One region of the Tritonibacter scottomollicae genome, then DNA from elsewhere that is predicted to be linked to it. Evidence: riboswitches for the same ligand, from Rfam matches in the RefSeq annotation. Region 1 holds a riboswitch; each other region holds the start of a gene.
What was found. A riboswitch is a leader RNA that binds a small molecule or an ion and turns the genes downstream of it on or off. The one in region 1 is predicted to bind cobalamin.
Positions count from the first base shown of each region.

Region 2: another riboswitch for cobalamin. It lies ahead of nrdH (glutaredoxin-like protein NrdH); the one in region 1 lies ahead of R1T40_RS13310 (hypothetical protein).
Region 3: another riboswitch for cobalamin. It lies ahead of R1T40_RS10635 (CbtB domain-containing protein); the one in region 1 lies ahead of R1T40_RS13310 (hypothetical protein).

Region 1 is NZ_CP136704.1:2,665,537-2,668,803, forward strand. It holds gene R1T40_RS13300 (5'-nucleotidase C-terminal domain-containing protein) at 1-701, shown strand, start outside; RNA gene ffs (signal recognition particle sRNA small type) at 777-875, shown strand; cobalamin riboswitch at 998-1,238, shown strand; gene R1T40_RS13310 (hypothetical protein) at 1,361-1,759, shown strand; gene R1T40_RS13315 (protein-tyrosine phosphatase family protein) at 1,841-2,371, opposite strand; gene R1T40_RS13320 (DNA polymerase III subunit gamma/tau) at 2,624-3,267, shown strand, end outside.
Region 2 is NZ_CP136704.1:220,685-223,951, reverse strand. It holds gene R1T40_RS01745 (PAS domain-containing sensor histidine kinase) at 1-101, opposite strand, end outside; gene R1T40_RS01740 (GFA family protein) at 546-926, shown strand; cobalamin riboswitch at 1,009-1,201, shown strand; gene nrdH (glutaredoxin-like protein NrdH) at 1,302-1,523, shown strand; gene nrdI (class Ib ribonucleoside-diphosphate reductase assembly flavoprotein NrdI) at 1,539-1,961, shown strand; gene nrdE (class 1b ribonucleoside-diphosphate reductase subunit alpha) at 1,943-3,267, shown strand, end outside.
Region 3 is NZ_CP136704.1:2,089,068-2,092,334, reverse strand. It holds gene cobF (precorrin-6A synthase (deacetylating)) at 1-327, opposite strand, end outside; gene R1T40_RS10645 (hypothetical protein) at 426-923, opposite strand; gene R1T40_RS10640 (CbtA family protein) at 995-1,693, opposite strand; gene R1T40_RS10635 (CbtB domain-containing protein) at 1,698-1,868, opposite strand; cobalamin riboswitch at 1,909-2,122, opposite strand; gene R1T40_RS10630 (DUF1636 family protein) at 2,233-2,568, opposite strand; gene cobA (uroporphyrinogen-III C-methyltransferase) at 2,565-3,267, opposite strand, start outside.

The DNA.
Region 1 (3,267 bases):
CCGCTGTGGCGCCGGCAAAGTTCGGCGGGCGGGCCGGGCCGCTTAACTATACGCATGTACCAGCTGGCAAGGTGTCCCGACGCCATGTCGCCGACATTTATATCTACCCGAACGAGCTGCGCTGCGTGATTGTCAGCGGTGCCCAGCTGACGGACTGGCTGGAAATGTCGGCCGGGCTGTTCAATCAGCTCACCCCGGATATGCCAGGGACCCTGCTGGCCAACCCGGATCGTGCGGGGCATAATTTCGATGTGATTTTTGGGCTGGAGTATGAGATCGACCCAACCGCCCCCGCGCGTTTTGATGCGGATGGGCGACCGGTCAGCGATGCGCCGGGACGTGTCCGAAACCTGCGCTGGAATGGGTCGCCCCTGCGACAGGACCAACTGTTTGCCGTTGCCTACAACAGCTATCGCAGCAGTGGCGGGGGCAACTTTCGCATGCTGGGGGACGCTCCGACCTTGCAACTTGCGCCGATGATGATCCGGGATGCGGTCACGGCCTATGTGACCGGTGCAGTGCAAAAGGACCCGCTGGCAACACTTCCCTACCCCTGGCAGCTCCGTCCTGACCTAGGGGTGCAGGCGGTCGCCATCACCGGCCCCGGCGCACGCAGTTTCCTCTACGAGTTGCCGGACCACGTCGCCGCCAGTGCCACGGCGATGGAAAGCGGCTTCCTGTCGCTGACCCTGGATCTCTGAACGGACACGGCAGAGCTACCAGGAATCCCACGGCGCCGGGTTGTCATCATTCCATCATTTCCCTATATCGGGATTCGAGGGGTTGGCGCGGGCAAGCGCCTCGCCAACCTGGTCAGGTCCGGAAGGAAGCAGCCACAACGAGCCCCGCTTGGGTCGATGTCCAACCTCTCACTTCACGAAGCCCCGCCATTGGCGGGGTTTTGTGTTTAGAAGACCCCGCCGTATCTCTCGCCCGCCTGCGTGCGAGTATTATGCAGCTGCAGCGATAACATCGTTGACGACTCGGCGGGCAGCTCGCTACCCATATTGGTGATGGTTTCCAACTGGCCCGCTTTGGCTGTTTGGAATGAAAAGGGAACATGGTGAGGCGATGGGCAACAGACCCAGACCCAAGTCCATGACTGCCCCCGCAACTGTAAGCGGCGAGCAACCCGGTGTGACCACTGGTTCCAGAGGCCAAGGCGGCCAGTTGGACCGGGAAGGACCGGCACGCAGCGACCCGCAAGTCAGGAGACCTGCCATCACCGAAAGAACCTGAAACCGGGCGGGGTGTCCTGGATGAGGTCTGATGGCACACCGCAGGTTCACTGCATCCCCGCTGCCAACGGTCTCTCCTGCCGCACCGCCCCGACATGATACTTTGTGCGGAGGGCACTTTGATGGAAAATCCCGAACAGACACATGATTTTGTGGCGACAACCTGTATGCATCTGGGCCGCCCCTGCCCGGCGGCAGAGCGTATGTTGCGCGCCCTTGCCGGAGCGCTTGACCGCGCACGAGCCGTCACCCGTGACGATTTTGAGATTTCGGGCGATAGCCAGCTCGACGGCTGTGAAAAAGCCTGTCCGGCGCGGTTCGCCGCCAGTCATGATCGCATCCGGGTGTTCTGTGATGTCTCGGCGAGCACCGAGACCGAAACACTGGACCGGTTTGCCGATGCCATGCTGTCGCCGGACATGGCCGATCTGCCGGCCCGCAGTGCGGCAGAGGTGCCGCGCGCCTTTGGTGAAGCCCGGCCCCTCAGCCTGACACGCGCCGAAACCATTGTACCGATGTAACCTCCCGCGACCCGGCCAGAGCGCCTGCCGCTCCACGCGAACATCCAGCCCTGCCGATCAGCTACAGCTGCCATCGCGCGACTAGGGGGCGCTGCGCGGCCCTTGGGCCCAGATCAACTGCGCATCGGTTTCCACAGCGCAGGGGCGCTGCGCCCGCAATCGTGCCAATGCTGCATCCGGGCGCTCCCCGCTCTCGATCATCAATCGCAGGGCAACCATACCGGAGCGCCCGCAGCCGCCCCTGCAATGCACCAGCACTCGACCGCCACCCGACATCGCCTGACGCGCCAACGCGCTGACATCGGCCCAGCGATCCTGCATGTCATCGCCAGGGGTTTGAAAATCATCCACAGGCAAGTGGAACCAACGACTGCCGAGCCCCTGAAGATCGCTGCCGATATTCTCGACCCCCAGGATGACGTGCTCCACGCGGGTGGTCATCGAGATTACGATCGAGGGTTTCCATTCTCCGATCAGTCGAAGATCACCAGCGTAATCGCCCCCTGCCCCAGGTGCCTGGCTGAGCGCAAGAATGCCGTCACCAATCGACAGCGCATGAAGCACAAGAGGTTGCGCAGCCGGGTGCGGCTGCAGTTCAGAAGCACTCACCATTTAATCTCCCCCCCGGGAGGCGCGACCCTAAACCCGCGATACAGTACAAGATACCATAGCCTCGGCAAGCAGCTGATCGGTAGCCTTTTTTGCACGCGGCCGGATTCACCCTGCTCAGTGTGCGCCTTGAAACACGCAGGCCGCGCAACAGCGGTGGACGAAGCGCGCGGTGCCGCTTAGTTTGCACGGGATCATTTCGGCGCCGTCCACGAATCCGGGCAGCGCCCCTCAAAGACCATCCGAAAGGCCCTCATGAGCGAGCATAGCCCCGAGACCGCCCCCGCCCCGCAAGGCGGACAATATCAGGTTCTGGCACGCAAGTACCGGCCCGAGACCTTTGCCGATCTGGTTGGTCAGGACGCCATGGTGCGCACGCTGAAGAACGCCTTTGCCGCGGATCGCATCGCTCAGGCCTTCATCATGACCGGCATTCGCGGCACCGGCAAAACCACCACCGCGCGGATCATCGCCAAAGGCATGAACTGCATCGGCGAGGACGGTACCGGCGGCCCCACCACGGAGCCTTGCGGCAAATGCGAGCATTGCCTGGCGATCATGGAGGGGCGCCATGTGGACGTGATGGAGATGGACGCCGCCTCGCGCACCGGGGTTGGCGACATCCGCGAGATTATCGACAGCGTCGCCTATCGCGCCGCCTCGGCCCGCTACAAGATCTACATCATCGATGAGGTGCACATGCTGTCGACCTCCGCCTTCAACGCGCTGTTGAAGACGCTGGAGGAACCACCGGCGCATGTGAAATTCATCTTTGCCACCACCGAGATCCGCAAGGTGCCGGTGACGGTGCTGTCGCGCTGTCAGCGGTTTGACCTGCGCCGGATCGAGCCGGAGGTGATGATCGCGCTGCTGCGCAAGATCGCCGGGGCCGAGAGTGC
Region 2 (3,267 bases), 1.8 Mb from region 1:
ATATATCGGGGGATCTGGTCGTCACCGACTTCCAAAACGATTACCGCCATGCCTATAGCATCCAATATGGCATAGAGTTCGTTCACTTGCAGTCGTTTCACGCGTTTGTCCCTTTGTGCAGGAGAGCACCTACCGCAGTATGCCGGGGGCAACATCTAACCGAGCATATCCTAGTACCGAGTTTCTCTAAACCAAAATTGAACATGGAGGTCTTCCGGAGGTTCAAATGCGCTGAATTGCGCAGCCTTGGGCATGACGACATCCGCCTGCATACCTGCCAGCGCCCAGACCCTCGCGATGAGGGATGCCGTCGGCAAGAGACAAGAACGCCGGAGGGGATTTACGGGCTCTGCCAGGGTGCGACGGTGCATACAGCGTCGGGCTGATGTACTGGCGGCACAATAAATGGCGTTCTCCGAGCTTTCCCGAACGGAACACCGCCCGGCCCGTCGGCCCGCCGCCAGCGAACCTGTCACCATGAGAACCTTTCATCACACCGACGTGACATGCTAAACTGTCGTGCACGCGAGATGTGGAGGCGCAAGATGACGACGGAGACAGGGGGCTGCCTGTGTGGAAGTGTCCGGATCACAGCAGTCGGACCGCCGATGCGCGTTGGCATGTGCCACTGTCTCGACTGCCGCAAGCATCATGGTGCGGTCTTTTACTGCGCCGCAGTATTTTTGCAGCAAAACGTGACCGTCAGCGGTGATCTGCGCCACTATCAGGAGCGGTACTTCTGCCCTACATGTGGGTCCTCCGTTTTCGCCAAAAGCGGCGATGAGATAGAAGTGCATCTTGGCGCCTTGGATAAGCCGGACATGTTTGCGCCAGAGTATGAACTATGGGTGCAGCGGCGTGAAAGCTGGCTTCCTGCGCTCGACGGCCGCCCACAACACGATCAAAACCGGCACCAAGACGACTAGCGCGCAGCTATCCACATGCCTCTGTGGAAAACTTCCCTGAAGAAACCATACACCATATATTGACCATTTGCTGGATCTGCATCAATATCGTGTTGCTTTGGTTCTTGTGAGGCGACTCGCAAGCAATGAGGGAAATCGGTGAAAAACCGACGCTGCCCCCGCAACTGTAAGCGGCAAGTCCACCCTGGGCCACTGATGCGCAAGACGCATTGGGAAGGCGGGATTGGGCATTTGAGCCGTGAAGCCAGGAGACCTGCCAAAGCAGACAACGACGACCGCGGCGGAGGGCCCGGACGCGTGACACGGTGCTGTTTCGGCGCCGGGTTCCGTGTCCCCTTTCGTCCAAGCAGACAAAACCTGAGGGACCCTTTGCTGATGAGCATCACCGTCTATTCCAAACCCGCCTGTGTGCAATGCACCGCCACCACCCGCGCACTCGAGGCGAAGGGAATTTCTTTCGACGTGATCGATCTGACCGAAGATGCTGCCGCAATGGAAATGGTACAGGGCCTTGGTTACCGTCAGGCCCCTGTGGTTGTCGCCGGACAAGAGCACTGGGCCGGGTTTCGCCCCGACCTGATCGGCCGTCTGGCCTGATCCGGCGCTGATCGGATGGCCGGGCTCGTCTTTTTCTCTTCACGATCGGGCAACACGGCCCGATTGGTGGAGCGCCTCGGGCTGGAGGCTCTGCGGCTGCCGCAGGCAGGGCCGCCGCCTGAGCTGGACGCGCCCTTTGTACTGGTGTCTCCGACCTTCGCCGACGGCGAAGGGCGCGGCGCAGTGCCCAAGCCGGTCATTCGGCTTTTGAACAACACACGCAATCGCGCCCTCCTGCGGGGCGTGATCGCGGGAGGCAACCGCAACTTTGGTGCGACCTTTGCCCTTGCCGGTGAGGTCATCGCACGCAAGTGCAGCGTCCCCGTTCTCTACCGCTTTGAACTGGCGGGAACCGAAACAGACATTACCCGCATCCGCGCGGGCCTTGCCCGGTTCTGGGCAGCACAGGAGAGCCAGACATGCTTGACGCAAGCGTAACCGCCGATCTCGACTATCATGCCCTGAACGCGATGCTGAACCTCTATGATGATGAGGGGAAGATCCAGTTTGACGCCGACCGCATGGCGGCACGGCAGTATTTCCTGCAGCATGTGAACCAGAACACCGTTTTCTTTCATTCGCTGGAGGAAAAGCTGTCCTATCTGGTCAAGGAAGGCTTCTATGAAGCGGCTGTGCTTGATCAATACGAGCGCAGTTTCCTCCACCAGATCTGGGACGCGGCCTTTGCCAAGAAATTCCGGTTCCCGAGCTTTCTGGGGGCGTTCAAATACTACACCTCCTACACGCTGAAGACCCGCGATGGGCAGCGCTATCTGGAGCGTTACGAGGACCGGGTGGTGATGAATGCGCTGACGCTGGCGCGGGGTGACGCAGCGCTGGCGATGCAGCTGATGGGCGAGATCATCGACGGCCGGTTCCAGCCTGCCACGCCGACCTTTCTGAATGCCGGCAAGACGGCGCGGGGCGAGTTCGTCTCCTGCTTCCTGTTGCGGCTGGAAGACAACATGGAAAGCATCGGGCGCGGCATCAACTCCGCCCTGCAGCTCAGCAAACGCGGCGGTGGCGTGGCCCTGATGCTGACCAACATTCGCGAGCATGGCGCCCCGATCAAGGGGATCGAGAACCAGTCTTCCGGGGTGATCCCGGTGATGAAACTGCTGGAAGACAGCTTCTCCTACGCCAACCAGCTGGGCGCACGGCAGGGCGCAGGTGCGGTCTATCTGAACGCCCACCACCCGGATATCCTGCGTTTCCTCGACACCAAGCGCGAAAACGCCGATGAGAAGATCCGCATCAAGACACTGAGCCTTGGCGTGGTCATTCCCGACATCACCTTCCAGCTCGCCAAGAAGAACGAGGACATGTATCTGTTCTCGCCCCACGACGTGGAAAAGGTGTATGGCAAAGCCTTCTCGGAAATCTCGGTCACCGAGAAATATCACGAGATGGTGGACAACCCGCAGATCCGCAAGAAGAAGATCAACGCCCGCGCCTTCTTCCAGACCATTGCCGAGATCCAGTTCGAATCCGGCTACCCCTACATCATGTTTGAGGACACGGTGAATTCGGCCAACCCGATCGCCGGTCGGATTTCGATGTCCAACCTCTGCTCCGAGATCCTGCAAGTGAACACCGCGTCCGAGTTCACCGATGACCTCTCTTACGCGCAGATGGGCACCGATATTTCCTGCAATCTCGGCTCCATGAACATCGCCCGCGCCATGGATGGCGGCGATCTGGCGAGCACCGTCGGCACCGCGATCCGGGCATTGAATGCGGTGTC
Region 3 (3,267 bases), 580 kb from region 1:
CCCCACGCGTCCCCCCTTCGGCAGATGCGCCGCCATGGTCGCCTGCCAGACCTCGGCAATCGCGTCATGCCAGTCATCCACTCGCTGACGATAGTCGGCAGTGGCTGGATCTCGCACCGGCAGGTCGAATTCGACGATCTTCGGCGGCTGCGCGACCCCCGCCAGCACCTCGGCGCAGATCGCCTGGCGCAGCCCGGCAAGGTCATCCTTGCCTGCACCCTTGTTGGGGATCAGGATCAGATCCTGCGCGCCGAGCGCTTCCACCGCCTGCAACGTCAGATGCTTGGGGTTGCCGGTGCCGATACCGATCAGGCTGAGGTGGAGCATGGGGCGCAATCTCTCAAGAATAAATGGGCGGTCAGATCTGCCCCGGTCTTGGTGCCGTGTCCGGGGCAGGTCAAGGGCATGGTCTCAGGAGCGCACCATCAGCGCGTGTCCACGGTCACCGCAGCCTCGACCGGGTTGCCGTCAACCGCGATAACCCCGTGGCTGTTGGAGTTCAACGAGACCTTCACTTCCACCTCACCCTCGGGCAGCGTGCCGATATGCATCCAGCGGCCATAGAGCCGCCCGATCTTTTCGCCGTTGACATAGACATGGGCGTGGCCTTCGCCCTCCAAATCAGCGCCGGAGGCGTTTTCGGGCGCAAAGCGGAAATTCTGCGGCATCGCGTGCAGGTTCCAGCCCGACATCGGATCGGGGGTCAGTGCAATCTCCAGCGCCGGGGCCTCCGGGCCAGCGGCCATATTGACCATGGCGGAGTGATCATGTGCGGCCATCTCGGCTTGACTGCCGCCGCCATGATGGGCGGGGTCGCCGTGGTCGTGGCCATCAAAGGTCACGCCATTTCCGGCGGCGGTGACCAAGCCGATGCCGCCGCCAAAGACAAGACCGATGGCAAACAGGGCGAGCGAACGGGACATGGGGTCTTCCTTCAATATGGAAATCCCCGCCGGGCGCGATGTGCGCGGCGGGGATCATCAGGCGTTCTGGGTCACGCTGCAGCTGCGTCGCGGGCGGACTCGGTCTGCCAGAAATAGGCGGCAAAGGCGCCCAGCAGCACCCAGGCGGCCATGCCGATGCCAAAGGCCCGCGCGGCAAACAGCGCTCCGATCTCGGTCGGCACCGGGCCGGTGAACGTATCGGGTTCCGGCGCGCCGATCACATGCGGGGCGATCAGCAGCAGCGCCGCCACCACGTAGGACACCAGCTTGCCGCCAAAGGCGATCAGCCACATGGCAACGCCGGCGGTCGCAACGGTGGCCACCCACCAGATCTGACGCGCGCCGACATCGGCGGCGGCGACGCCGGGCACTTCGGGGGCCAGGGTGAAGCCGGGCGCGAAGTGAAAGGCGACAAATCCCGCAATCCCCCAGATGATGCCGTGGCGTGCGGTGACCACATGGCCCTGACGCTCCGCCTGCGACATCAGCGCCACCAGAACGAGCGCGTAGCCGGTGTAGGTCAGCATGGTGAAGAGGACGCTCAGCAGGTTGCGCATCGGCTCATCGAACAGGCCCGGCAGCTCGGGATGGGCACTGACGGGATCACCGCCGAAATGCACCAGCGCGCCGGTTTCATAAAGTTCGGCATGCAACAGCACCGGCTGCACGAAGAAAAGCTGCAGCAGGGCGACGATCAGCCCCGCTGCAGCGCCAGCGAACAACGCGCTGGTCAGAATACGTGCGAGCATGGTCTTAGTGGCAGGGAAAGCCGGTGGCGTGGCGCACGTCATGCGCCGCATCATGCAGGGTCGAGGCCTGCACATGGCCGGTCACGGTGATGATGCCGAGACCCAGAACCACGGCAAAAAGCGCCGGGATGATGCTGGAGACGGATGTGGTCGAGGTAAGCGTCTTGGTCGTCATGTGTGTGTCCTCCGTGCCGTCACACCCGACGGCAGACATAAAGTTCTCGTTCCATACGGCCGGTCTCCTGACTCGCGGGTCACGGCGATCATCCTCCTTCCCGGCACGCAGGCCAGTGGGTTCAGAATGTCGCTCGCCGCTCACAGTCGCGGGGGCGGTTGGGGCTTCGGCGCCGCGATTGGGTCCGCCGTTCCTCATTCCCGTTTCAGTCCCGATGCTTTGCATCATCAGACACCGTATGCATCTGTTGTGCCTTGCGCGCTTTGCTCCGGTCAAGCGTGAATACGCCACCGGAGGCGCTGTTCGCGGCAGTTCCGTGATCTTCAGGGGGCTTGCGGAGGGCGGATAGCCTCTGGCGATGCGGTCAGGGCAGCTCTGCGGGGATGCGGGCAATGGCCTTGAACCGCAGCTCACCCAGCGGCCTTGCATCCGGCAGCGTGCCATCGGCGCTGCTGGCATAGAGGCGCAGGAACGTCAGGATATCGGGCAGATCCGCTGATGTGATCTCGCCAAACAGATAGGCGGTCTTGCCGCTCTGGCGGATCGCCAGGGTCTGTGGGCGGTCGCAGCCCGACATGCAGTCGACCTGCTGCAGCGTCGCGCTCAGCCCCGCCGCCGCCAGCGCCGCGGAGATCTGTCGTGGCAGGTCCGGGTCGGCAGTGCTGCAGCTGCGGCAGAGCGTGAGCGTCGGCTGCGTCATGCGGGCGCGTCTTCATCCGCCAGCGGACCGTAAAGGATCAGCACCGGCGCGGCGCTGTCGATGCGCTCCAGCAGCTCAGGCAGCGCCTGCACCGTGGTGCGGTGCAGCTCCTGCGCCGGGGTGGAGACGCCGAGGGCCACCAGCGCCGGCGTGTCCTGCGGCAGGCCTTCGTCCAACAGCAGCGCCAGCATCGACGCAAAGGTGCGTTTGCCCATATAGACCACCGTGGTGGCCTCCGGATCGGCAAGGGCGGCGAGGTTCATGTGATCCGGCAACCCGCCGGTCACGTCATGGCCGGTGATGAACTGCAGCCGCCGCGCAGTCAGCCGCCGCGTCAGCGGAATGCCCGCCGCCGCTGCTGCGGCCGAGGCGGCGGTGACGCCGGGAATGATCTCGTATTTGATGCCAGCGGCGCGCAGGGCGGTCAGCTCTTCCTCCAAGCGGCCAAAAACACCGCTGTCGCCGGATTTCAGCCGCACGACCTGGGCGCCGGATTGCGCGTATTCCACCAGCAGTTTGCTGACGTGGTCCTGTTTCGGCGAGGGGCGCCCGGCGCGTTTTCCGACCCCCACCAGATCCGCATCCGCATGGGCATGGTCCAGGATTGGCCCCGAGGACAGATCGTCGAACAGCACCGCATCCGCCGCCTCCAGCCGTTTTACGGCCTTCACCGTCAACAGCTCCGGATCGCCGGGACCG